Regions from separate parts of the Paenibacillus sp. TY11 genome, predicted to be linked through region 3. Evidence: predicted binding sites of a transcription regulator. Region 3 holds the regulator's gene; each other region holds the start of a gene.
What was found. The regulator Rex, encoded in region 3, represses fermentation and respiration genes when NADH is low (regulators of the CRP and FNR family bind a similar motif). The targets are predictions, from matches to a motif close to TTGTGAAATATTTCACAA.
Positions count from the first base shown of each region.

Region 1: a site for Rex is predicted at 2,762-2,779, ahead of nirB (nitrite reductase large subunit NirB). Genes of this name have one in related genera too.
Region 2: a site for Rex is predicted at 4,254-4,271, ahead of adhE (bifunctional acetaldehyde-CoA/alcohol dehydrogenase). Genes of this name have one in related genera too.
Region 4: a site for Rex is predicted at 745-762, ahead of pflB (formate C-acetyltransferase). Genes of this name have one in related genera too.

Region 1 covers NZ_JCBAIQ010000010.1:159,561-165,198, reverse strand. The annotation lists gene nirD (nitrite reductase small subunit NirD) at 1-185, opposite strand, end outside; gene nirB (nitrite reductase large subunit NirB) at 226-2,655, opposite strand; gene AC6EJC_RS13595 (DUF4867 family protein) at 3,024-3,695, opposite strand; gene AC6EJC_RS13590 (beta-glucoside-specific PTS transporter subunit IIABC) at 3,692-5,551, opposite strand.
Region 2 covers NZ_JCBAIQ010000002.1:160,307-165,944, reverse strand. The annotation lists gene AC6EJC_RS02965 (sugar phosphate isomerase/epimerase family protein) at 1-358, shown strand, start outside; gene AC6EJC_RS02960 (ThuA domain-containing protein) at 379-1,110, shown strand; gene AC6EJC_RS02955 (winged helix-turn-helix transcriptional regulator) at 1,357-1,701, shown strand; gene AC6EJC_RS02950 (hypothetical protein) at 1,828-2,127, opposite strand; gene AC6EJC_RS02945 (DODA-type extradiol aromatic ring-opening family dioxygenase) at 2,447-3,214, shown strand; gene AC6EJC_RS02940 (Crp/Fnr family transcriptional regulator) at 3,372-4,088, opposite strand; gene adhE (bifunctional acetaldehyde-CoA/alcohol dehydrogenase) at 4,347-5,638, shown strand, end outside.
Region 3 covers NZ_JCBAIQ010000002.1:619-6,256, forward strand. The annotation lists gene AC6EJC_RS02100 (cell wall elongation regulator TseB-like domain-containing protein) at 343-867, opposite strand; gene AC6EJC_RS02105 (amidohydrolase) at 905-2,206, opposite strand; gene AC6EJC_RS02110 (redox-sensing transcriptional repressor Rex) at 2,193-2,846, opposite strand; gene dinG (ATP-dependent DNA helicase DinG) at 2,892-5,638, opposite strand, start outside.
Region 4 covers NZ_JCBAIQ010000002.1:153,815-159,452, reverse strand. The annotation lists gene adhE (bifunctional acetaldehyde-CoA/alcohol dehydrogenase) at 1-467, shown strand, start outside; gene pflB (formate C-acetyltransferase) at 796-3,057, shown strand; gene pflA (pyruvate formate-lyase-activating protein) at 3,123-3,881, shown strand; gene AC6EJC_RS02920 (copper amine oxidase N-terminal domain-containing protein) at 4,100-5,638, shown strand, end outside.

The sequences.
Region 1 (5,638 bases), on a different contig from region 3:
GATACCATCGCTTCGGTAAGCGGCCCCCCTTTAGGATGCGGGCTGGAATTTTCAACAGCGTAAAGCTTATTCTCCGAAGTGCGGAAAACTGCGATTTCCTTATCATCCAACCGAATCGTCCGCCCAATTCTAGTTGGGAAATCCTTACTCTGACCTACGATAAGCCATTCGACATGCTTGATCATTTGCTTGATTGCTCCCTTCCTCAGGCATTTTAGATACAAATCACACAATAGACGGGGTGACGACCTCAAATAAGTTCTTGCGTGAATCCGCATCATTGATGATCTTTCTCCACGGGTCTTCAACCTGTTGTAGTGCAAATTCAATCCGTCCTACTAAAGCTTTACGATTATCTATATCGTGAACAACTGCCTTCTGAATCTCTTCAAGGCCGGTCCGTTCCACCCATTCCGAAGTACGTTCCAAATATTGGCCTGTTTCCCGGTAGAGTTGCATCACGCTTCCTACAATATCAATCAATTCAGCGTCGGTTTTCACTTTACAGAGCGAATCAGCCAACCGTGCTTTGATACCGCCGTTTCCACCGATAAAGATCTCCCAGCCTCCATCATTACCTACGATTCCGATATCTTTCGTACACGATTCTGCGCAATTGCGTGGACACCCATTAACCGCTAATTTGAATTTTGCTGGAAAATCCAGTCTTTCGAATTTCCGTTCCAGAATTTCTCCCATTCCCATCGAGTCCTGTGTGCCAAAACGGCAAAATTGCGATCCAACACAGGTTTTAACTGTACGCAGTGATTTCGCGTAGGCATATCCCGACGGCATATCGAGTTCTTCCCATACTTTAGGCAAATCCTCTTTACGGACACCAATCAAGTCTAGGCGCTGCCCTCCTGTTACTTTAACGACTTTAACGTTGTATTTAAGAGAAACATCAGCTATTTTCTTCAAATCTTCTGGGGTCGTTACACCGCCGTACATTCTTGGAACAACTGTAAACGTTCCATCCTTTTGAATGTTCGCGTGCAATCGCTCATTCACAAAACGGGAATCTTCCTCATTTTCATAGCTATCCGGGTTAATCATCCCCAAATAATAATTCAGCGCCGGACGGCACTTGGAGCATCCTTCATCATTATGCCAACCAAGTACATTCATAACTTCACGCGTTGTTGTCAGCCCTTTGGTTCGGATAGCTTCAACAATCTCGTCCCGGTTTAATGTTGTGCAGCCACATATTCCTTGTTTGGCTGTCGTCTTGAAGCTGTCTCCAAGAACATACTGAAGAATTTGTTCAACAACCGGCTTACACCCTCCACAGGAACGTGTGGCTCCGGTGCATGCTTTAATTTCATCGACTGTGGTCAGTCCGTTTTCATTAATCGCATCGACAATTGCCTTTTTGGTCACACCGTTGCAGCCGCAGACAATTTCATCATCAGCCATAGTTTCAGCGGATGACGTTTTAGCACCGCCTTTACCACACCCAGTACCCATGAGCTGTCCATAAATTTCATCCGTCATCGATGTTTGCTGTCGCACATATTTCTGAAGACTAGCAGATTCGCTAACATCCCCGAACAATACAGTTCCTACAATTTTATTATCTCTAAGCAGCACTTTTTTGTAAGTATGCTTCCATTCATCCTTTGCTACAATCACCGCATGCTCAGGTTGAGTTATGAATTCCCCGGCCGAGAAAACATCCACTCCTGAAATTTTGAGCTTGGTGGAAACCACTGATCCCGCATAACCTTCTGTATCCACACCTGCCAGATGCTTTGCGATCACACTTCCCTGTTCAAAAAGCGGCGCAACCAGACCGTAACAGATCCCGCGGTGTTCAACACATTCCCCTACAGCATATACATCCTGCATTGAAGTCCTCATCATGTCATCGACTACAATTCCACGGTTCGTTTCCATACCACTTTGCACAGCCACCTGAATATTAGGCTTGATTCCGACGGCCATAACGACCAAATCCGCTTCCAGTTCGCTTCCATCCGAAAACCGCAGCCCCTGTACCCGATCTTGACCATATACTTCTGCAGTTTGCATTTGCATAGCAAACTTGATTCCCTGGCGTTCTAGTTCTGCTTTTAGCATCGCAGAGGCTTCCCGGTCCAGCTGACGTTCCATCAAATCCTCCATCAAATGAACGACAGTAACATCCATACCCAGGTTTACCAAACCTTTAGCTGCTTCCAGCCCCAGTAGACCTCCGCCAATGACAGCTGCCTTTTTATAGGTCTTCGCCGCCTCAAGCATTGCCGAGCAATCGGCGATATCTCGGAAACCGATGACACCCGGTAATTCTTTGCCCGGAATAGGTAGAATAAACGATTGTGAGCCAGTAGCCACCAAAGCCACATCGTAATCAATTTCCAGTCCGTCTTCGGTGTGAATCTTCTTGTTCTCACCGTCGATGCTTTTCACCATTTTCCCTGTATATAAAGTAATCCCTTGATCCGCGTACCATTGCAAATCGTTCAGTATGATATCATCAATCGTTTTACTGCCTTCCAACACATAAGAGAGCATGATCCTGTTATAGTTCGGATGCGGCTCATTTCCCAGGACCGTAATTTCATACTTATCCGTTAATTTCAAAATTTGTTCGACCGTATTGATACCAGCCATCCCGTTCCCTATAACCACAAGTTTCTGTTTACTGTTTATCATATACCGGTTCCTCCATTCATTCGACGATACTTCCTATCCGACGACATCTCCTACGTTCCTATGAATATTGCTTATGCTTCTATTCTAATGCAGCAGATAGAGCTATATGTGATCACAATCACAATGTAGTTCAAATTATAAACGTTTAGGGATTTCCCTATTTCATTTCAAGGGATAAAGGTAGATTTTTAAAATCAAATTTCATAAATATTAAATGCATACCTACACAACCTAACTGCTATGATCCTCCTCACTATAAATTTTATAGATTATTCTACAAAAAAAGAAACCATCCTCTGGAAGAATGGAAACACCATTCAACATGCTCCAGAAGCGGTTTCTTTGTTTTATGAAATATTGCGTTTGACTCAAATGGGTGAAATATTCAGCAGCTTGCCGTGTAGTCCGGGGTGAACCCCGGCTGCAATTTTTTCAGTCTGTGAGCTGTGAACCATGAGAAATTTATTTTTTTTCGTAAGCAATGGATTTCCCTGATGGTTCCCACTTATATCAAGCGGCATATTCGTTCCTGCCGGAAGGATCACGATCGTCAAATACCCTTCTCCGTCAACTTTGCAAGGAGCATAATGAAGTGTCGTTGAATATAGCTCGACCACCGTATTTTTAGGCTGAAAAAAAGCCTGAACATTTCCGCTGTCAAAAGAATTATTTTCAATATCCTGCACTCTGCCGACTAGGTGGATACAGTCCGTAGCAGCAATTACCACCTCACTGCCCTGATGATATTCCAGCCCGGTCAGCCCCGTATTCTGCCCCGTGCAAAAACCAGCCTGAATCGGAAGTTGGCCGTATACCTTATCTTGAATCTGGTGAATTACACCGAAGGCTTCGAGTTCTGCCACCGAAGGTACATAATGATTTCCCTGATCGGGTACGCTGGTCGTTTCTTCTGCATACTTGATGAGCTCTGTGGTATTAAAATGAGGCAGCAGCCTCCCATACGGGCGGAACGCTTCGCTCATTACCTCATGAATGACCAGAGGTGCATTGACTTGATTTAGTCTTTCCATAGTCTTCATAGCTTGACCTCCAGCAATGAATCTCCTGTGTGCACTCGGTTATTTCCTAACACCTTAACGTCAGAGTATTCGGCTGTATTGGTCACTATAATCGGTGTAGTAATGTCATAGCCCAGAGCTTTAATTTCTTCAATATCGAACTCGACTAGCAGTTGACCTTTGGTAACCCGATCTCCTTCTGCGATATGCGTTTTAAAATGTTGTCCTTTCAATTTGACGGTGTCCATGCCGATGTGAACCAGGATCTCCGTTCCTCCATCCGATACAATGCCAATCGCATGGCCTGTACGGAAGGCATTAGCTATAGTTCCGTTGAATGGCGAAAGCAGTTTGCCATCCTCAGGTACAATAGCAACGCCTTTACCCATGGCTCCAGTAGAGAACACTTCATCAGATATCTCGGATAACGGTTGGATAGCACCCGTCAGCGGGCTGGAAATATTCTCGTTCGTCAGCGTAGGAGCTGTGGTTTCAACTTCTTTCTTCTCTTCATGGACTGCAACCATTTCTTTTTCCATGGAATCATTAAATCCAAAGAAATACGTGGTAATGGCTGTGAATACATAAGCTACTATAATGGCAATTACGAATCCGGCAAATCCTGTGCCGAAGAAAATCGGCAGGGATGCCAAGCCCGGTATACCTGGAGCAATGGCCACGGAACCCGATGCACCCGTAATTGCACCTGCTATAGCCCCCCCGATAATAGCCCAGATGAACGGTTTTCTATATCGAATACTGATCCCGTAGATAATTGGTTCTGTGATGCCGAACAAACCCGTTATTGCTGCAGGACCTGCAATCGCTTTTACTTTTGGATTTTTAGTTTTAAGGAATACACCCAGTGCCGCACCTGCTTGTGCAAAGTTAGAAGGCGCAAATAATGGTTTCAAAGTATCATGACCGTATACCGCAATGTTATTGTACATGATAGGAATAAACGCCCAGTGGAGCCCCATAACAACCAACATCTGCCACCCGGCACCTACAATGACTCCTGCTACAATCGGACTCAAATTGTATAAGAAAGTGTAACCCTTAGCCAGCCCCAAGCTCGCATATATTCCAATTGGTCCAACCGCAATCAGAGTCAAGGGAACGATGACCATCAGACAGATAAGTGGCGTTATAAAATTTTTCACGCTATCATGAATAACTCTATTCAGGAATTTCTCCAAAATTGATAGCAACCAAACCGCGATAATCACTGGAATAACCGAAGAAGTATAACTCATAAGAATAACAGGAATATTGAAGAACGAAATATCCGCTTTATCGTTATACAAAGTAATAATATTCGGATACACCAGAGCCCCTGCTACCGCAAGCGCAACAAAGGTATTGGCTCCAAATTTCTTCGAAGAGGTCACAGCAATCGCGATCGGCAGGAAATAAAAGATACTGTCTGCGGCAGCGAACCAGATCGAATAGACACCACCTGTTTTGGTGAGCCATCCCAACGAGGCAAGCATTAATAAAAGCCCTTTCAAAATCCCGGAAGCTGCCAGTGCCCCCAAAAACGGTGTGAAAATACCGGAAATAATGTCCACCGTTTTGTTGAACCAGTTGCCTTCAGGAGCAGCGGATGCATTCGATTTGTCGTCATCTCCAACGCTACTGATCTTTAAAATGTCTTTATATACGTCACCAACCGTATTTCCAATGACCACTTGATATTGTCCACCGTTTTCAACAACTGTAATAACCCCGGGAATATTTTGTGTTTGGTTCTTGTCGGCCTGATCCCTGTTTTTTAATTTAAATCTCAACCGAGTGGCACAATGCACCAAGCTAGAGACATTTCTTTCTCCGCCAACGGACGCTAAAATGTCTTTTGCCAGTTTTTCATTGGACATACTGCTCGCTCCTTTAATCCTCATTTGGCATATTTCTATGAAAGTAAACGTTTACATGAATGATGGTAATCCAAAGACTCTACGCGC
Region 2 (5,638 bases), 160 kb from region 3:
GGGAATTGATCCAGTGCAGGCGGTTCAAATTTTGGGCCGAGAGGGTGCCATTCACCATTTTCATGCCAAGGATACGACGATTGATCCGGTCAATGTAAATAAATACGGACTTACCGATATGCAGGAATATACGAAAATGCTTGATCGCGCATGGCAGTTCCGTACTGTGGGCTATGGGCATGATGTAAAAACCTGGGCAGATATTATTAGTGCTCTGCGTCTGGTGGGGTACGATTATGTAGTGAGTATTGAGCATGAAGATGGTCTCATGTCCGTGGAGGAAGGCTTTACTAAGGCTGTCCACAATCTTCGTCAGGTTCTGATTGAAGAACCGCTGAGCGAGATGTGGTGGGTCTAACCTAATAGGGGGAAATGTTGATGATTAACGTCACCATTTGGAATGAATTTTTGAACGAAAAGTTGAATGATGAAGCTAAACAGATATATCCTGACGGGATACACAAAGCGTTGGCTGACGGCCTGGCAGGCGAGGGATTTGCCATTCGAACAGCTACTCTGCGTGATGATGCCGAGCATGGTTTGGGAGAAGAAATCCTGAATTCCACAGATGTGCTGCTGTGGTGGGGGCATAAAGCCCACGATCAGGTAAGTGATGAAGTTACAGCGCGTGTTGTAAAGCGAGTACAGGAAGGAATGGGCTTGATCGTGCTGCACTCGGGCCATTTTTCCAAGCCATTTAAAGCCCTAATGGGCACCAGTTGTGATCTGAAATGGAGAGTAGCAGGCGAACAGGAGATTATTTGGTCGGTAAATCCGTCGCACCCCATTGCAGAAGGCATAGACGCTAAAATTCTGTTGGAGCAGGAAGAGATGTATGGCGAGTTCTTTGATATCCCTGCGCCGGATGAACTGGTATTTGTTAGCAACTTTGAAGGCGGCGAAGTATTTAGAACTGGATGTACCTTCCGTCGAGGCAGTGGTAAAATATTTTATTTCCGTCCAGGTCATGAAACGTATCCAACCTATTACCAGCCTGATATTTTGAAGGTCATTGCTAACAGCATCCGTTGGACTTCTCCGACAGGCATCAATAAACCAATATATGGTAGAAGTGAACCAGTAAGGCCTCTCGGTGGAGTGCTGGTATAATTACAATCATCACATTTTGATGAGTTCTATAATAAACAGGTTGACAGGCGGAACCTCTAGGGATTCCGCCTGTTTGTATTTAACGATTTAGACATATACCTGCCGCGTTGGTTTGTTGTATAATCAGTTTTGGTCATGGCAACTTTATCGGTGAAGGTATTTAATTTAAGAAGAAAGTGTTTTCTTTCGGGATAAAGTATGCTAAAATGATATATACTAACAAAAGGAAAGCTTTATCAAACCGAAATGCAAAAGAAGGTGAAAAATTTGGAGAGTCAACCGCAATTTACAAAAATGTGTCCGCGTTTTGAAACCGCCTTTTCATGTCTGGGCAAGCGTTGGAACGGATTGATTATTCAATCCATGATGAGCGGTCCCAAGCGGTTTAAGGATATTTCCAATCTGATTCCCACAATGAGTGACAAAATGTTATCAGAGCGGATGAAGGATTTGGAAAATGAGGGAATCCTTACACGTCATGTATATCCGGAAACTCCTGTCCGCATTGAATACGAGCTAACAACCAAAGGCCGTGCACTTGAGCCGGTTATGGAACAGATTCAATTTTGGGCTGAGGAATGGATTAGATGAGCACCAAACTAAATAAGCGTTTCTCATAGCAAAACAGCCTTTTTCTAGGAAAAAGGCTGTTTTTTTATTTTGTGTATAGGCCTATATTACCCATTTCACAGAAATGATGTACATAGGTAGTACGGCTTAATAACCTTTGGCGCGCCCTGCAACTGAGAATAATCCGGCTGTTGTACGGCGGGGCACACGGGTTTGAATATCCAGTGCGGCCGAGCGGAATGTACCCAGGCACGAATGGCAAAGTCTTCCTGCGTAAATGGGTGAATGGCAGGACTCGCAAGGATAATCAAGCTGGCTGTATGTGGAGGGAAACTTGCCTGCTCTTACCCAGTCTGTGAGCAAATCCATAGGTGTGCCAGTTACATCACTGAGCTGGCGGGTGTGAGTAGAGGGATGCTTCCACAAATAGTTAGAACAGCGGTCCAAAAATGTATTTTCTTCCTGAGTACAAGTACTGCACAGGTTTCTGAGATTTTGACGGAAAACGGAACCACATTTTGGGCAATTCGCAGTATGTATCTCCATAGAAACCAGTCCTTTATATCGATATATAGTGAATATTTTAAATTTACTAGTTACATATTACTATGACTTTATACCCACATCAATCTTTATTTAAAGAATTGCTAATCTTTAAGTGTATGTTTAAGTCTGTATTGACATAACCTTGTTACTTATGTAATATAACTTACATAAAGTTACTTGTTGAATAAAATAAATTAGTGAATAATAAGGGGATTTTTATATGATGCCATCTTTATTTTTGGCCCACGGGTCACCGATGCTTGCTATTGAACAGACGGACTATACTGCATTTTTAGAACAATTGGGGAAAAGGATTCGCCCTAAGGCTATTGTTATCTTTACTGCTCACTGGGAAACGCAAGTGTTGACGATCAGTTCGATGGATGACGTGTACGGTACAATTTATGATTTTGGCGGTTTCCCACCAGAACTGTACGCGGTGAAATATCCTGCACATGGTTCTGTGGAACTGGCCAATAAGCTAAAAAAATTATATGAACAAAAGGGCATCGACGTACAAACTGATCGGGTGAGGGGACTGGATCATGGCTCCTGGACATTGTTGTATCGTATGTATCCTGAGGCAGACATTCCGATAGTTCAGATTTCTGTAAATCCATACCTTTCGCCCAAAGCACAATATGCCATTGGTGAAGTGCTGCGCGGACTGGGAGAACAGGATATTCTGGTCATTGGAAGTGGAGTGACTGTCCATAATCTGCGTATCGTCAAATGGGAAGAAACGAAAACAGAGCCTTGGGCTATTGATTTTGATGACTGGATTATTGAAAAAGTGCAAAGTGGAGATATAGAGGATTTGGATCGCTATGAAAGCGAAGCGCCGTATGCTCGCCAGGCGGTACCAAGAGCAGAGCACTTTGTACCATTGTTTATTGCAATGGGGAGCGGAAATCCGGCAAACAAAGCCAAGGTCATCCACAGAAGCTATGAGATGGGGAATTTAAGTTATCTATGCTTGCAGTTTTAAAAAGTGTGTCGCCGGAAGAAGGATTATTGTTTGGCGCTTCACTACTGCCCACCTTTATAAGAGGGGGGAGTGGAATTAAAGTAGGGAGTGTTATAAGCTAATAATGGCTTTAACACTCCCTTTTACACAAAAAACTATTTAGTATATCTGGCAAATATTATATCCGGCAAATCTCACGCGGACACAATTCACAATGACATACGCCTTGCAGCATTTCCAAATCCTTGACAACAATCATGCCATTATCATATTCAACTGCATTTTTCTTACGCAAATCACTAAGCATCCGGTTTACGCTTTCCCGAGTGGCACCGATCATATTTGATAAGTCAGTATGAGTAATTTTTTTATGAATCAGGATATGTTCGCCGTGAGGCTCACCATAGGTGTTGCACAGTCGGATGAGTGTGGAACATAGAGCGCCGGGCTTACCGTACATCATCAGATCGCGGAACTTTGTCTGAGTAATGCGGTGGTGCGACCCCATCCATTTCATAAAGTCAATCGCAAAATCACAATGCTGACAAATAAGCAGCTCAAGGTCTGTATGATCGATGACGCCAATATCGCTGTCCTCCAGAACCTCAGCAGAAAAGGAGTGCTTGGTGCCGAAAAATGGATCGGCTTGACCAACAAGATCGCCGCTTTGATACATATATAGAATAAGTTCCTTACCCTCATCCGTTGTTTTGGTTACTTTCACGCGTCCGCGCTTAATATAAAACAGCTTATCCGCTGTATCTCCTTCCCAGAACAGATGTGAGCTTTCTGGCATGACTCGATCTTTCATCATGACTTGCAGTCGGTTGAAGCTGGCCTCCGAGAAGCAACAGGTGTTACCGCGGGTTTCCATTACATTTGTAGGGTTTCTCATCGTCCATTTCCCCTTTGTATCCTATGTTTTTTATCTGCAACTTGATCAATTCAAATTCATTATATACCTGTGCTATGCGTTTTTGGGGCAAGAAGAGGGGGTAAAAGTGGCAGATTTTCAAACTTTGTGATTTAATTCACTTCATAAAATAAAATTTTAAATAGATTGTGAAAAAAATCACAATATATCTTGAAAACCTGTGTTACGATCAGTGCGTGAACAAGAGATAGTACACGAGATAACAGGAGGATGAGGGAAATGGCTGTTAAAAACGAGGTTATCCAAAAAGAGCAAAGCGCAGAGCAGTATATTCAAACGCTGATTGACCGGGCGAACCGGGCACAGCAAGCTTTCATGAGTATGAATCAGGAGCAGATTGACGAAATCGTACAAGCTATGGCACTCGCAGGGATGGATAAACACATGTACCTGGCGAAGTTGGCTGTTGAAGAAACAGGACGCGGTGTGTACGAGGACAAAATCACCAAAAACATGTTTGCAACAGAATATATCTATCATAGTATCAAAAATGAAAAAACCGTCGGTGTCATTGAGGACAATGATTTTGACAGTTTTCAAAAGATAGCAGAGCCAGTCGGCATTATCATGGGGATCACTCCAGTGACAAACCCGACTTCGACTACGATGTTCAAAGCGTTGATTGCCATTAAAACACGTAACCCAATCATTTTCGGTTTCCATCCATCTGCTCAATCGTGTAGTGCGGAAGCAGCCCGCGTCTTGCTCGAAGCAGCTGTTAAACATGGTGCTCCAGCTGATTGTATTCAATGGATTGAAGCACCTTCGATGGATAAGACCAATGTACTGATGAACCACCCTGATGTGGCGCTGATTCTGGCAACTGGTGGATCAGGCATGGTTAAGGCGGCATATAGCTGCGGTAAACCTGCTCTGGGTGTAGGCCCAGGTAACGTGCCTTGCTTTATTGAAAAAACAGCAGACATCAAGCAGGCCGTGAACGATCTCATCCTCTCTAAATCTTTTGACAACGGTATGATTTGTGCTTCCGAGCAAGCGGTTATTATCGAAGAGCCAATCTTCGAACAAGTGAAAAAATTGATGATCGCTAACGGCTGCTATTTTGTAAATAAAGAAGAAGCAGCTAAGCTCACTCAAGGAGCTATGAATGTCGAGAAATGTGCAGTGAACCCAGCAATCGTCGGGCAGTCTGCTGTGAAAATTGCTGAAATGAGTGGTATTACAGTACCAGCAGGAACTAAAATTTTGGTCGCTGAGATTGAAGGTGTGGGAACAAAATTCCCATTGTCTGCGGAAAAATTGAGTCCTGTATTGGCTTGCTATAAAGTAAAAAATGCGGAACAAGGTATTCAGCGGGCTGCTGAAGTCGTGGAATTCGGGGGCATGGGCCACTCGTCCGCTATTCATTCGAACGATGAGGACGTTATCGCTCGCTTCGCAAACCGTCTGCAAACAGGACGTATCATTGTAAATGCACCTTCCACACATGGTGCGATTGGCGACATGTACAACACCAACCTTCCTTCGTTGACACTCGGTTGCGGTTCGTA
Region 3 (5,638 bases):
TATAAATGCAATTTGTTCCTTTTGATAAACTGAAAAGACTCTAGGCCAGAAAAGCTATGGATCGAACCCAAGGTGCGCAAAGGTTGAATGCTAGCTTTCAGCCAAGCTTCGCGAGCGGTAGTAAAAAAAGCCGTAAATACGAATTTTATCGTGTTTACGGCTTTTTGTTTTGCTATTTACTTTTTATGTGTAAACAATCATACGGATTATAGTTCCTATACGGCATAAAGCCCTACGCTTTGTAATAAAGAGGCTTATTACCTTATTTAAAGGAACGTCATACCGCCGTCGATCAGTGGGAATTGGACTGTCATATAATTGGAATCTGGACCTGCCATCACCTCAGTTATTGGGCAAAGTATACTTTACACCCGTCGCTCCCCCATCTGAGAAACGGTAAAAGGTATAGTAATGATGACTTCCATCATCGTAAAACAGCTGCCATACATATTCGCCATTGAACACACTCGGCTGGAGACTTACAATTTCTACACCCGGAAGCTGCTGCTGAATTATCGCCGTCATTTTTTGCTCGTCGACTCCGTTTTTCAGCAGCTCGGTATGAACACCGCTATTATCTGCGGCAGGTACATTAGGTTGTCCCTCCACTTTTTGAAAAGGAACCCATACCATTATATTTTCATTCTGTGCGTTTTTCCCTTGAACCACCCAATATACCTGATCCCACACTGACTTCCATGTCTCAGTCGTGCTGACCAGACCACCCGATTGCTTAGCCTTAATGATAGCGGCATTTTTCTCAGCCACCTGGTCTTGAGTAACATAGGAATAATACCAGAAGATGCTGACCAGGATCAGTATCACGGCCAAAATGGCGACCGCTATCCATTTTTTCTTATTTTTCAAACCTGTGCTTCCTCTCTAAGGGGATGTGACACCTGAATTAGCGCGACAGCAGCCCTTCAAAGGCGGCTTGTGCCTCATGTTTGATGCGTTCCTCGTCCATAGTCAGGCACTCACCGTTTTTCACAACCTGACGACCGTCTACCCACACATGAGCCACATCTTTGGCGCTTGCAGAGTATACGGCATGGGAAATAAGATCTGTACGCGGCAAGAAATGTGCCTGATTCAGATCCAGCGCGATAAAATCAGCCTTGTTGCCTGCTGCCAGCGCTCCTACCTCTTTTAAACCAATCGACTTTGCGCCGTACTCCGTTGCCAGACGCAGCGCCTCATTCGCAGGAACTGCCGTAGGGTCACCGGATACTCCTTTGTGAATGAGTGCCGCCAGACGCATTTCCTCAAACATATCCAGATTATTATTGCTGGCAGGACCATCTGTTCCGAGAGAAACGGTAACACCTGCACGCAGCAATTCAGGCACTCTTGCCACACCACTTGCCAGCTTTAAGTTGCTTCCTGGATTATGCGAAACCGCTACACCACGTTCAGCCAGTAAAGCTATTTCTTCGTCGTTCAAATGAACGCCATGGGCAACAAGCGAAGGACGGGAGAAAAAGCCAAGCTGATCCAAGTGTGCAACCGGACGCAAACCGTAGTCGCGTACGTTTTGCTCAACTTCGGCAATCGTCTCAGACATGTGCGTATGCAACGGTAAATCCAGATCATGCGCAGCTTGTACGAATTTTTCAATAAACGCAGGCGGACATGTGTATGGCGCATGTGGAGACATCATCGTTGTAATACGGCCGTCTGCCTTACCATGCCAGTTACGCGCAAAAGTCACGGCCTCAGCCAGCTTGATCCGCTGTTCTTCCTCCGAACATAATCCAATTGCTCCACGCATCAGACTTGCACGAATACCTGACTCTTCAGCTACACGAGCCACCTCATCCATATGATCGTACATGTCCAGGAAGGTCGTTGTGCCACCTTTCAGCATCTCCAGCACAGACAAGGATGTACCCCAGTACACATCCGTAGATGTAAACTTGGCTTCCATAGGCCACATTTTTTCCTGAAGCCATATTTGAAGAGCTAGATCGTCCCCATACCCACGTAGCAGAGACATCGCCGCATGACCATGTGTATTAATCAGGCCAGGTAAAAACAGCAGTCCCTTACCGTCAATCGCTTCCGTCTCTTCCTCACCCGCAGGCAAAGTCTCACCAATGTAAGTAATACGGCTATCCTCCACAATCATATAACCATGGATTACCCCAGCTTCCGGTCTATTTACGGCAAAAGAGCCGTTTTTAATTATCCATTTATTCACTGTCATATTGTGTTTCTTCCTTTCCGTCCTCTAAATAATAAGCGAGGCTTAGCAAATCCGTTGTAAAATCTGTGGCATGTATCCGAATATTGGCCGGTGCCTTAAGAGTAGTGGGTGCAAAGTTCAGGATTGCTCCAATTCCACTCTCAATAAGCCTGTCAGCCACGTGCTGTGCTTCAAAATCAGGTACGGTAATAATCCCGATTCGAATGTTTTTTTCCTTAACAGTTGCTTCCAATTCATCCATTGGTTGAACGACCAACGTATTGATCTTGGTTCCAACTTTATCCGGAAACGAATCAAATACCGCTACAATCTTCATATTGTCTTTTAAATAAGCGTTATAATTCGAAAGGGCTTGCCCCAGATTACCCGCTCCGACCAATACCACATTAATTTGCTGGTCGATTTTCAGGATATGGCGTATTTTCTCAATAAGATAAGTAACATCATAGCCGATACCCTTCCGACCAAAATCTCCAAAATAGGCGAGATCTTTCCGGATTTGGGCCGGATTCAAATCTAACCTCTGTCCCAACTCTTGAGAAGAGACCGTAGCCACCTCCCGTTTGTGCAGTGCATTCAGATAACGTAAATATACGGGTAACCTCCGTACGACAGCTTCTGAAATTTTATCTGATTTCATACTTGCTCCCCCTAATTGTAACGGACATGCTTAGGTGTCCGTCCGTTATGCCTCTGTCTCCGGGGCGGATTGGAGCCATTCAGCGATGCGGGGCACCATTTGCTCCGATGGCATATGCTCCATTTTTGGTCCCGGTAACGAGTACAAAAAGTGCTTTCCGTAATAGGATTCGATCACGCGCGTATCGTAAACGATGACGACCCCGTGGTCGCTCGCTGTACGTACCAACCGCCCAAATCCCTGTTTGAAGCGAATGACCGCTTGTGGTACAGACAGCTTCATAAATGGATTCTTTTTCTGCTGCTGGAGCAACTCGCTTTTTGCCTCCAGCAACGGGTGATTCGGCGGTTGAAACGGCAAGCGGACGATGGCCAGACAAGTCAGAGCCTTCCCCGGAATATCGACGCCTTCCCAGAAACTGCTGGTTCCCAGCAATACAGAAGCCTTGGCTTCCTGAAAACGGCGGGTTAGCTTACTGCGACTCCCACTGTCCACACCTTGTCCCAACACGGTAATATCGCTGGATGCTAACGCCTCTTTGAGCGGCTCATACACTTGCCGGAGCATCCGATAGGAAGTAAACAGAACGAGCATTCTCCCCCGCGTCGCCTGAGCAGTCGCTCCTAGAGAGTTAACGAGCATATCTACAAAATGTGCATCTCCTACACTGCCCTTTACACTCGGGAAATCCCGTGGAATGACCAGCAACACCTGATCCCTGTAATTAAAGGGTGACGGGAGCTGCGAAGTCATCAGCCGCCCTTGATCTGCGGCCTCCTGCAAGCCGAGCTGATCAGTCATGTACTGAAATGATTTATCTACCGATAAAGTAGCAGACGTCAAAATAATGCTTCTTTTTTTGTCAAAAAACATTTCTTTCAACTGGCGGCTCACATCGACGGGCACCGCATAAAATTGCAATGATTTACTACGGAATTGCCCACTCGCTTCAAGCCAGTATACGGTTGTTTCATCATCGAGACGCATAAAGAAGCGCAAATTTTCCCTGATCCCCGCCAAATCCTTGAGCAGACCCGTAATATCTGTAATAAGGCTATCAGCCGCATAATCGTCATGCTCTTCCTTGACGTCCAGCATCAGCTTATCGCCCTTGCGCAAAATTTCGCTCATCGTTACATAAAGCTGATTTTCCAACGCCGCCGCCTGATCCCACTTCCCAGGCTTGGCCGACGGTTTGAGCCGGGAAGAAAACTGCCCTGTTTCACCCGGTGTCGCATCACTTCGCTCCGGTAACATGCCAAAAAGCTTGTCGCTTAGCAGGTCCCAAGTTTCCTTAACCTCCAACACGAGTGGATACAGCTGGTCAATGGTTGAGGCCCAATCCGTCGACTTCTCATGGCCCGATTTTGCCAACTGTTGACGAAGTGAAGGCAGTTGGCCGTTCTTGCTGTCTTTGAACAGTCGCGTCAGTGTATGCACGAGTGTGAAATATTTCATATGCATTCCCAAGTGCTTACCAGCTACTTCCTCCAGATGATGGGCTTCATCAATCACCAGATGTTCATAGCTGGGCAACAGCTGATGACTTGCTTTGACGTCCGTGAACAACTTGGAGTGATTCGTAATAACCACATCCGCTATTCCTGCTTCGTGACGTGCACGATGATAATAGCATTTGCGAAACCATGGGCAAGAACGACCAAGACAGGACTCGGAATCACTGGCCACCGTTTCCCAAAAATCCCCGCCACGGTTGCTCAGATTCAGTTCCTCATCATCACCGGTTTCCGTCAGCGTCAGCCAGACGATCATCTGAGCCGCTGTAACTAAATCTTCCTTTGGTGTCGCGAAGTCTCTTCTGTTTATTTTATGTTCAAACTTGCGCAGACACAAATAATGTCCCCGACCCTTAAAAATGGCAGCCCGAAACGGGAACGGAATCACCTTGGTCAGCATCGGAATATCGCGCTCGCGTAATTGCTCCTGCAGGTTGATTGTATGTGTACTTACCATGACTCGCTGTCCTTTTTTCACACTGTGATACAGCGATGGGAGCAAATAACCGAGGGACTTGCCTGTTCCTGTACCTGCCTCGATTAGCAGATGCTTGTCTTCACTCAGTGCCTGATTTACACCCTCAATCATTTGTATCTGCGCCTCGCGCTCCTCATATTGGCTCAAGGATGAACGCAAATTGTCCCGCACATCATCCATGTACTCCTCAAAGGAAACGCCTGATAGTGGATTCGGGTCATCTTCTCTACGCGGAGCAGCCAGATCCGTCCAATCTTCCACTTTCAGTGCAAGCTGACGAAAAAACTGATGTCCCTCCAAATCCTGAATAGGATCAAGCTCTTTCTCTTCACGCACCCCGTCAAGAAACCATCCAAGGTCACTGCCTTCCTCTGCGAACAAATCGCTGAGCCGCTGTATAGTTATCAGAGGCAACGCTTGAAGCTCACCCAGACACTTTAAAAACACCTCAGCCGTAGCCAACGCGTCGCTGTCTGCTTGATGAGGGCGGTCATGCGCCAGCCCGAACTCAGAAGAAACAAAACCCAGCTGATAAGATGATAGTGATGGAAACATAATTTTTAGAAAATCCATCGTATCCAAAATTCTTCCGCTAAACGGCAAGTAGCCGCACCGATCCAGAGCGTTTTGCAAAAAATTAAAATCAAACGCCACATTATGACCGACCAGCACGACATCGTCCAGCATAGGCACGAGCTCCATCATCATTTCTTCGAGTGCAGGAGCATCCTTGACGTCATCGTCTGTAATTCCGGTCAACCCGGTGATAAAAGGTGGAATAGATCTGCCAGGGTTCA
Region 4 (5,638 bases), 150 kb from region 3:
GTATGGCGTTTGCTAATGCATTCTTGGGCATTAACCACAGTCTTGCACATAAATGGGGCGGACAATACCATACAGCGCATGGCCGCACGAATGCCATTTTGATGCCGCACGTCATTCGCTATAATGCGAAAAAACCGACAAAATTTGCTTCATTCCCTAAATATTCGCACTTTGTTGCGGATGAGCGTTATGCAGAAATCGCGCGCATACTGGGACTGCCTGCACGCACCACTGAAGAAGGGGTTAACAGCTTGATTGACGCGATCCGTAAGATGAACAAAACACTCGGTATCGAGGAATCGTTCCAACAAATCGGTTTCGATGCGAAGGATTTTGAAGCACACGTAGACTATCTGGCTGACCGCGCCTTTGAGGATCAATGTACAACTGCGAATCCAAAGTTGCCGCTGGTTACCGAGTTGGCTGATGTATACCGCAATGCCTTCTACGGACGTTTTGACCAATAATATAATAGATACGAAGAGGCTTGTGACAAAGCATTTTCCCATTCAATACCGATGCAGGCTCTCTATATAGAGGGCCTGTTGGTTTGGGAAGGGAGGTGAACGGCAAGGCTAAAGGTACAGGCGTGAAGCTAGGGAAAATAAAGTGATAAAAATCACTCATATTGTGATTTTTGTCACATACTACACTCTATCATTATTCTACAATAAGGGTGTAAGAAAGGTCCCGACACTGAGCGTAAGGCATCGGTGAAAAGGCCGGGCTCAAGAAATAGTTTTTTCGTGAAAAAAATCACAAGTCCGGAAGACCAAACAATTTGGAGGGATTTACATGTCGGTGATTGAGAGAGAATTACAAGAGCAACAATCTGGCTGGAGAGGTTTTAAAAAAGGCAAATGGACTAAAGAAGTCAACGTCAACGATTTTATTGAAACAAATATCTTACCTTATGTTGGCAATGAAGAATTTTTGGTTGGTCCTACCGCCAACACAACTGCACTGTGGGATATTGTATCCGATCTTACCAAAAAAGAGTTGGCAAACGGCGGCGTGCTTGATGTAGACGTGAATACGCCATCCACTATTATTTCACATAAGCCGGGCTATCTGGACCGGGATAAAGAACAAATTGTCGGTGTACAAACAGATGCTCCATTCAAACGCTCTTTGCAGCCGTTTGGCGGAATCCGGATGATGATCGACGCATGCAAAGCCTATGGTTTTGAAGTACCGCAAAGCATTGTTGATATTTTCACTCATATTCGTAAAACGCATAACCAAGGTGTATTTGATGCTTATACAGATGAAATGAGAGCAGCTCGTAAAGCTGGTATCATTACTGGCCTGCCAGATGCATACGGTCGTGGTCGTATTATCGGTGACTATCGTCGTGTAGCTCTGTATGGTGCAGACTTCTTGATCCAAGATAAAAAGCTTCAACTGAAAAGCCTTGAAGTTGATTCCATGGAAGAAGACGTAATTCGTCTGCGTGAGGAAATTTCCGAACAAATTCGTGCTTTGAATGAACTGAAACAAATGGCTGCTGAGCACGGTTTTGATATCTCAAAACCTGCTAACAATGCGAAAGAAGCTTTCCAATGGGTGTATTTTGGATATCTCGCAGCAATCAAAGAACAAAATGGCGCAGCAATGTCCTTAGGACGTGTATCTTCCTTCCTTGATATTTACTCTCAACGTGATTTGGAAGAGGGTACAATGACAGAAGAACAAGCTCAAGAACTGGTCGATCATTTTGTTATGAAATTGCGTATTGTTAAGTTCTTGCGCACACCTGATTATAATGAGCTGTTCAGTGGAGATCCAACTTGGGTTACTGAGTCCATTGGTGGTATGTCTGTAAGTGGAGAAACTCGGGTAACTAAAAACAGCTTCCGTTTCCTGCACACCCTGTACAACCTGGGACCTGCACCGGAACCGAACCTGACCGTACTGTGGTCGGAAAAACTGCCTGAAGGTTTCAAAAAATATTGTGCAAAAGTATCCATTGAAACTAGCTCCATTCAGTACGAGAATGATGATCTGATGCGTCCGATTTATGGAGACGATTATGGTATTGCTTGTTGTGTATCGGCAATGAAAATCGGTAAACAAATGCAATTCTTTGGTGCTCGTGCCAACTTGGCAAAAGCTCTGTTGTATGCAATCAACGGTGGTAAGGATGAAAAATCTGGCGTCCAAGTAGGTCCTGAATTCCCAGCCATTACAAGTGAAGTGCTGGATTATGAAGAAGTGTTGAGCCGCTTCAAACCTATGATGGAATGGTTGGCAAAACTGTACATGAACACTTTGAATGTTATTCACTACATGCATGATAAATATAGCTACGAACGCATTGAAATGGCGTTGCATGACCGTGATATTCTCCGTACCATGGCTTGTGGTATTGCTGGTCTGTCAGTTGCTACCGACTCCTTGAGCGCCATTAAATATGCAAAAGTTAAACCAATCCGTAACGAAAAAGGGATTGCCGTCGACTTTGAAATCGAAGGCGAATATCCTTGCTACGGTAACAACGATGACCGTGTAGATAACATCGCTGTAGAACTGGTAGAGAGCTTCATGAGCATGATTCGCAAGCATAAAGCTTATCGGAATGCGGTTCCTACTCAATCTGTACTGACCATTACTTCTAACGTGGTGTACGGTAAGAAAACAGGTACAACACCGGATGGACGTAAAGCAGGCGAACCGTTCGCACCAGGTGCAAACCCGATGCATGGCCGTGATAAAAAAGGTGCTTTGGCATCTCTGAGTTCCGTCGCCAAATTGCCTTATGAACACAGTCTGGATGGTATTTCGAATACCTTCTCCATCGTTCCTAAAGCACTGGGTAAAGAAGAAGAAACACGCAAAACAAACCTTGTTTCGATGATGGATGGCTACTTTGGAAGCCACGCACATCATCTGAATGTCAATGTGTTTGCTCGTGAACAACTGCTGGATGCAATGGAACACCCAGAAAACTATCCACAGCTTACGATTCGTGTTTCTGGTTATGCCGTTAACTTTATCAAGCTGACTCGTGAACAACAGTTGGATGTTATTAACCGTACTTTCCACGGTACAATGTAAATAAGCTTTACGTATCATATATTACAATGACGCACGCATAGCGGATGCGGGAAGGATGATGCAACATGTTGAAAGGCCACATACACTCATTGGAAACCTTCGGGACCGTCGATGGTCCCGGCATCCGCTTCGTGCTCTTTATGCAAGGATGCTTGTTGAAATGTCAATATTGCCATAACCCGGACACTTGGGCCTTGAATGAAGGTAATCCGATGACCTTGGAGGAGGTATTGGCTGAAATTGAGCCGTATTTAGCCTATTATCGTTCTTCAGGAGGCGGATTGACCGTATCCGGTGGAGAACCGACACTGCAAGCTCATTTTGTAGCAGAGCTGTTCAAAGAAGTGAAACGTCGCTGGAATTTGCACACGACACTGGACAGTAACGGCTTTAATGATGCGGGTCGTATCCATGATCTTCTGGACGTAACAGACTTGGTGCTACTGGATATTAAGCATATCGACAACGACAAGCATATTAAGCTTACAGGCAAGTCCAACGACCGTATGCTAAGTACGGCCCGCTGGTTGTCTGAGCAAGGGCGCAAAATGTGGATTAGACACGTATTTGTACCGGGTATTCATGATGACGAGCAAGATCTATTGAATTTGGGCCGGTTTATCGGAACGTTGAACGGAGTCGAGAAATTCGAAATTTTACCTTACCATCAAATGGGTGTTTACAAATGGGAAATGCTCGGAAAGGCGTATCCGCTGGAAGGAGTTCCGTCTCCTACAGATGAAGAAGTTCAACGTGCTTACCGACTCATTGAAGAGGGTCGTCTGGAGACTGCAGGAACGAATGCTATCTGTCGTCCATCATAATGTAATGGTCCAGAAGCTATTTTCTGGTTATGAAGCCGCCGCCACATCAGGTCAGATGGGAGGCGGTTTTTTGTTGTTGAATTTTTTGCAGTCACAGGAGAATGTTCCCTTTTTTTCATGATCAGCAAAATTCCCAGCAACTTTTTAACAACTGGCGCGTCTAATAGTATGACTTTTTACGGGAATGATAATAATTTGGTGATAGAAGGAGACAGACAATGAATTTCAAGAAATGGACCATGCTCACCGCGCTTGCGGTAGCTCAGGTGGCCGCAGTAGCCCCTGTAGGAGCAGAAGCAGCATCAACAACTGTTCAATCCACCGATTCGGTTAGCGCACAGCAGGCTCAGGCCAATGTTGCTGATTCCGGCGTTCAGAATAGCATCGGAGATCAAGTTGGAACAGGCACACAAAATGACACGGTGACACCTAATAACACAGGCGTATCCAATGATCCATTGACTGGCCTGCCTACGGATACAACCAACGGATCGAACGTATCCAATGATGTATACGGTGGAGACGGAACGATCACCAATCCTGGTGGAGCTCCAACATCCATGAATGCCAATCAACTGATTTTGTATTTAAACAGCGCGAAAATGGAACAAAACGGACAGGTATATACGGCAACTCAGCCAATGACCGTGAAGAACGGGGTTTCTTATGTAGCTATCCGTTCGCTGGTCAGTCGTGTCGGTCTTCAGTTTAATTACGACACTGCTACCAAGGAAACCGTTATCACTCAAGGTACAAACGTAATGCGCTTCAAGACTGACAGCAAGATTTACACAGTTAACGGTGAAGCGAGAGAAATGAAGGGCCCTGCTTTCCAACAAAAGAATGTATTTATGGTGCCATTGACCTCCATTACACAGGCATTAAACATTCCTTATACTGTGAATAATACGACAAAACAGGTTGTTCTGGATTTGAATCAAAAACCTAAAGCTTCCTTCACGGTTCAACAAAAAGATATCTATGCGGGCGAAACCCAAGTGACGTATTTGACGAAGGAATCTTCTCCTACAGGTCTTCCGATTGTGAACCAACGTTGGGAAGGTAAGCAGGACGTATTTCAGGAGCCGGGTACATATGTAGTTACCTATTCTGTTCTTGACTCTGCAGGGAACTGGAGTGATCCTTACTCAGTTACAATTACAGTAAGACCGCCAAATCAACCGCCAGTAGCTCTGTTTACAACTGATAAAAAAGAGTACAAAATGGGTGAAAAGATCACCATTACGGATCTGAGTACGGATGATGAGAATGCTATTACTAAGCGTGATTGGGAGAACAAGAAACTTGCCTTCTTCCAACCAGGTGATGTAACAATTACGCTAACCGTGACGGATAAGCACGGCGCACCGAATACCAAAAGCGAAACGATTAAAATAACGAATGAACTGCTGTACAACGAAGATGATTTCAACAAAATCTTCACACCTTATGGTGATAAATATACAGTAGACGGCAGTCAGGTGCCTACCATGGCTACCATTCCTTTGACTAGTACATCTTCACCGCGCCTTCTGATCCGTGCTAACAGCCCGGAACGTGTATTCCAGGACGGAATTGTGTATCAGGAAACCGGATCAGGCAGCACGCGCATACTCGTCCACCATGTAAATGAAACGGGTAGAGATGTGAAAATGTATGTGATTGCGACAAACAACAATATTACTGCTGCCAACCTGAATGTCGAAAATTCCGGTTTTGCCGGACCATCTGAATTTGCAACGGCAGCGGGTAAAGTT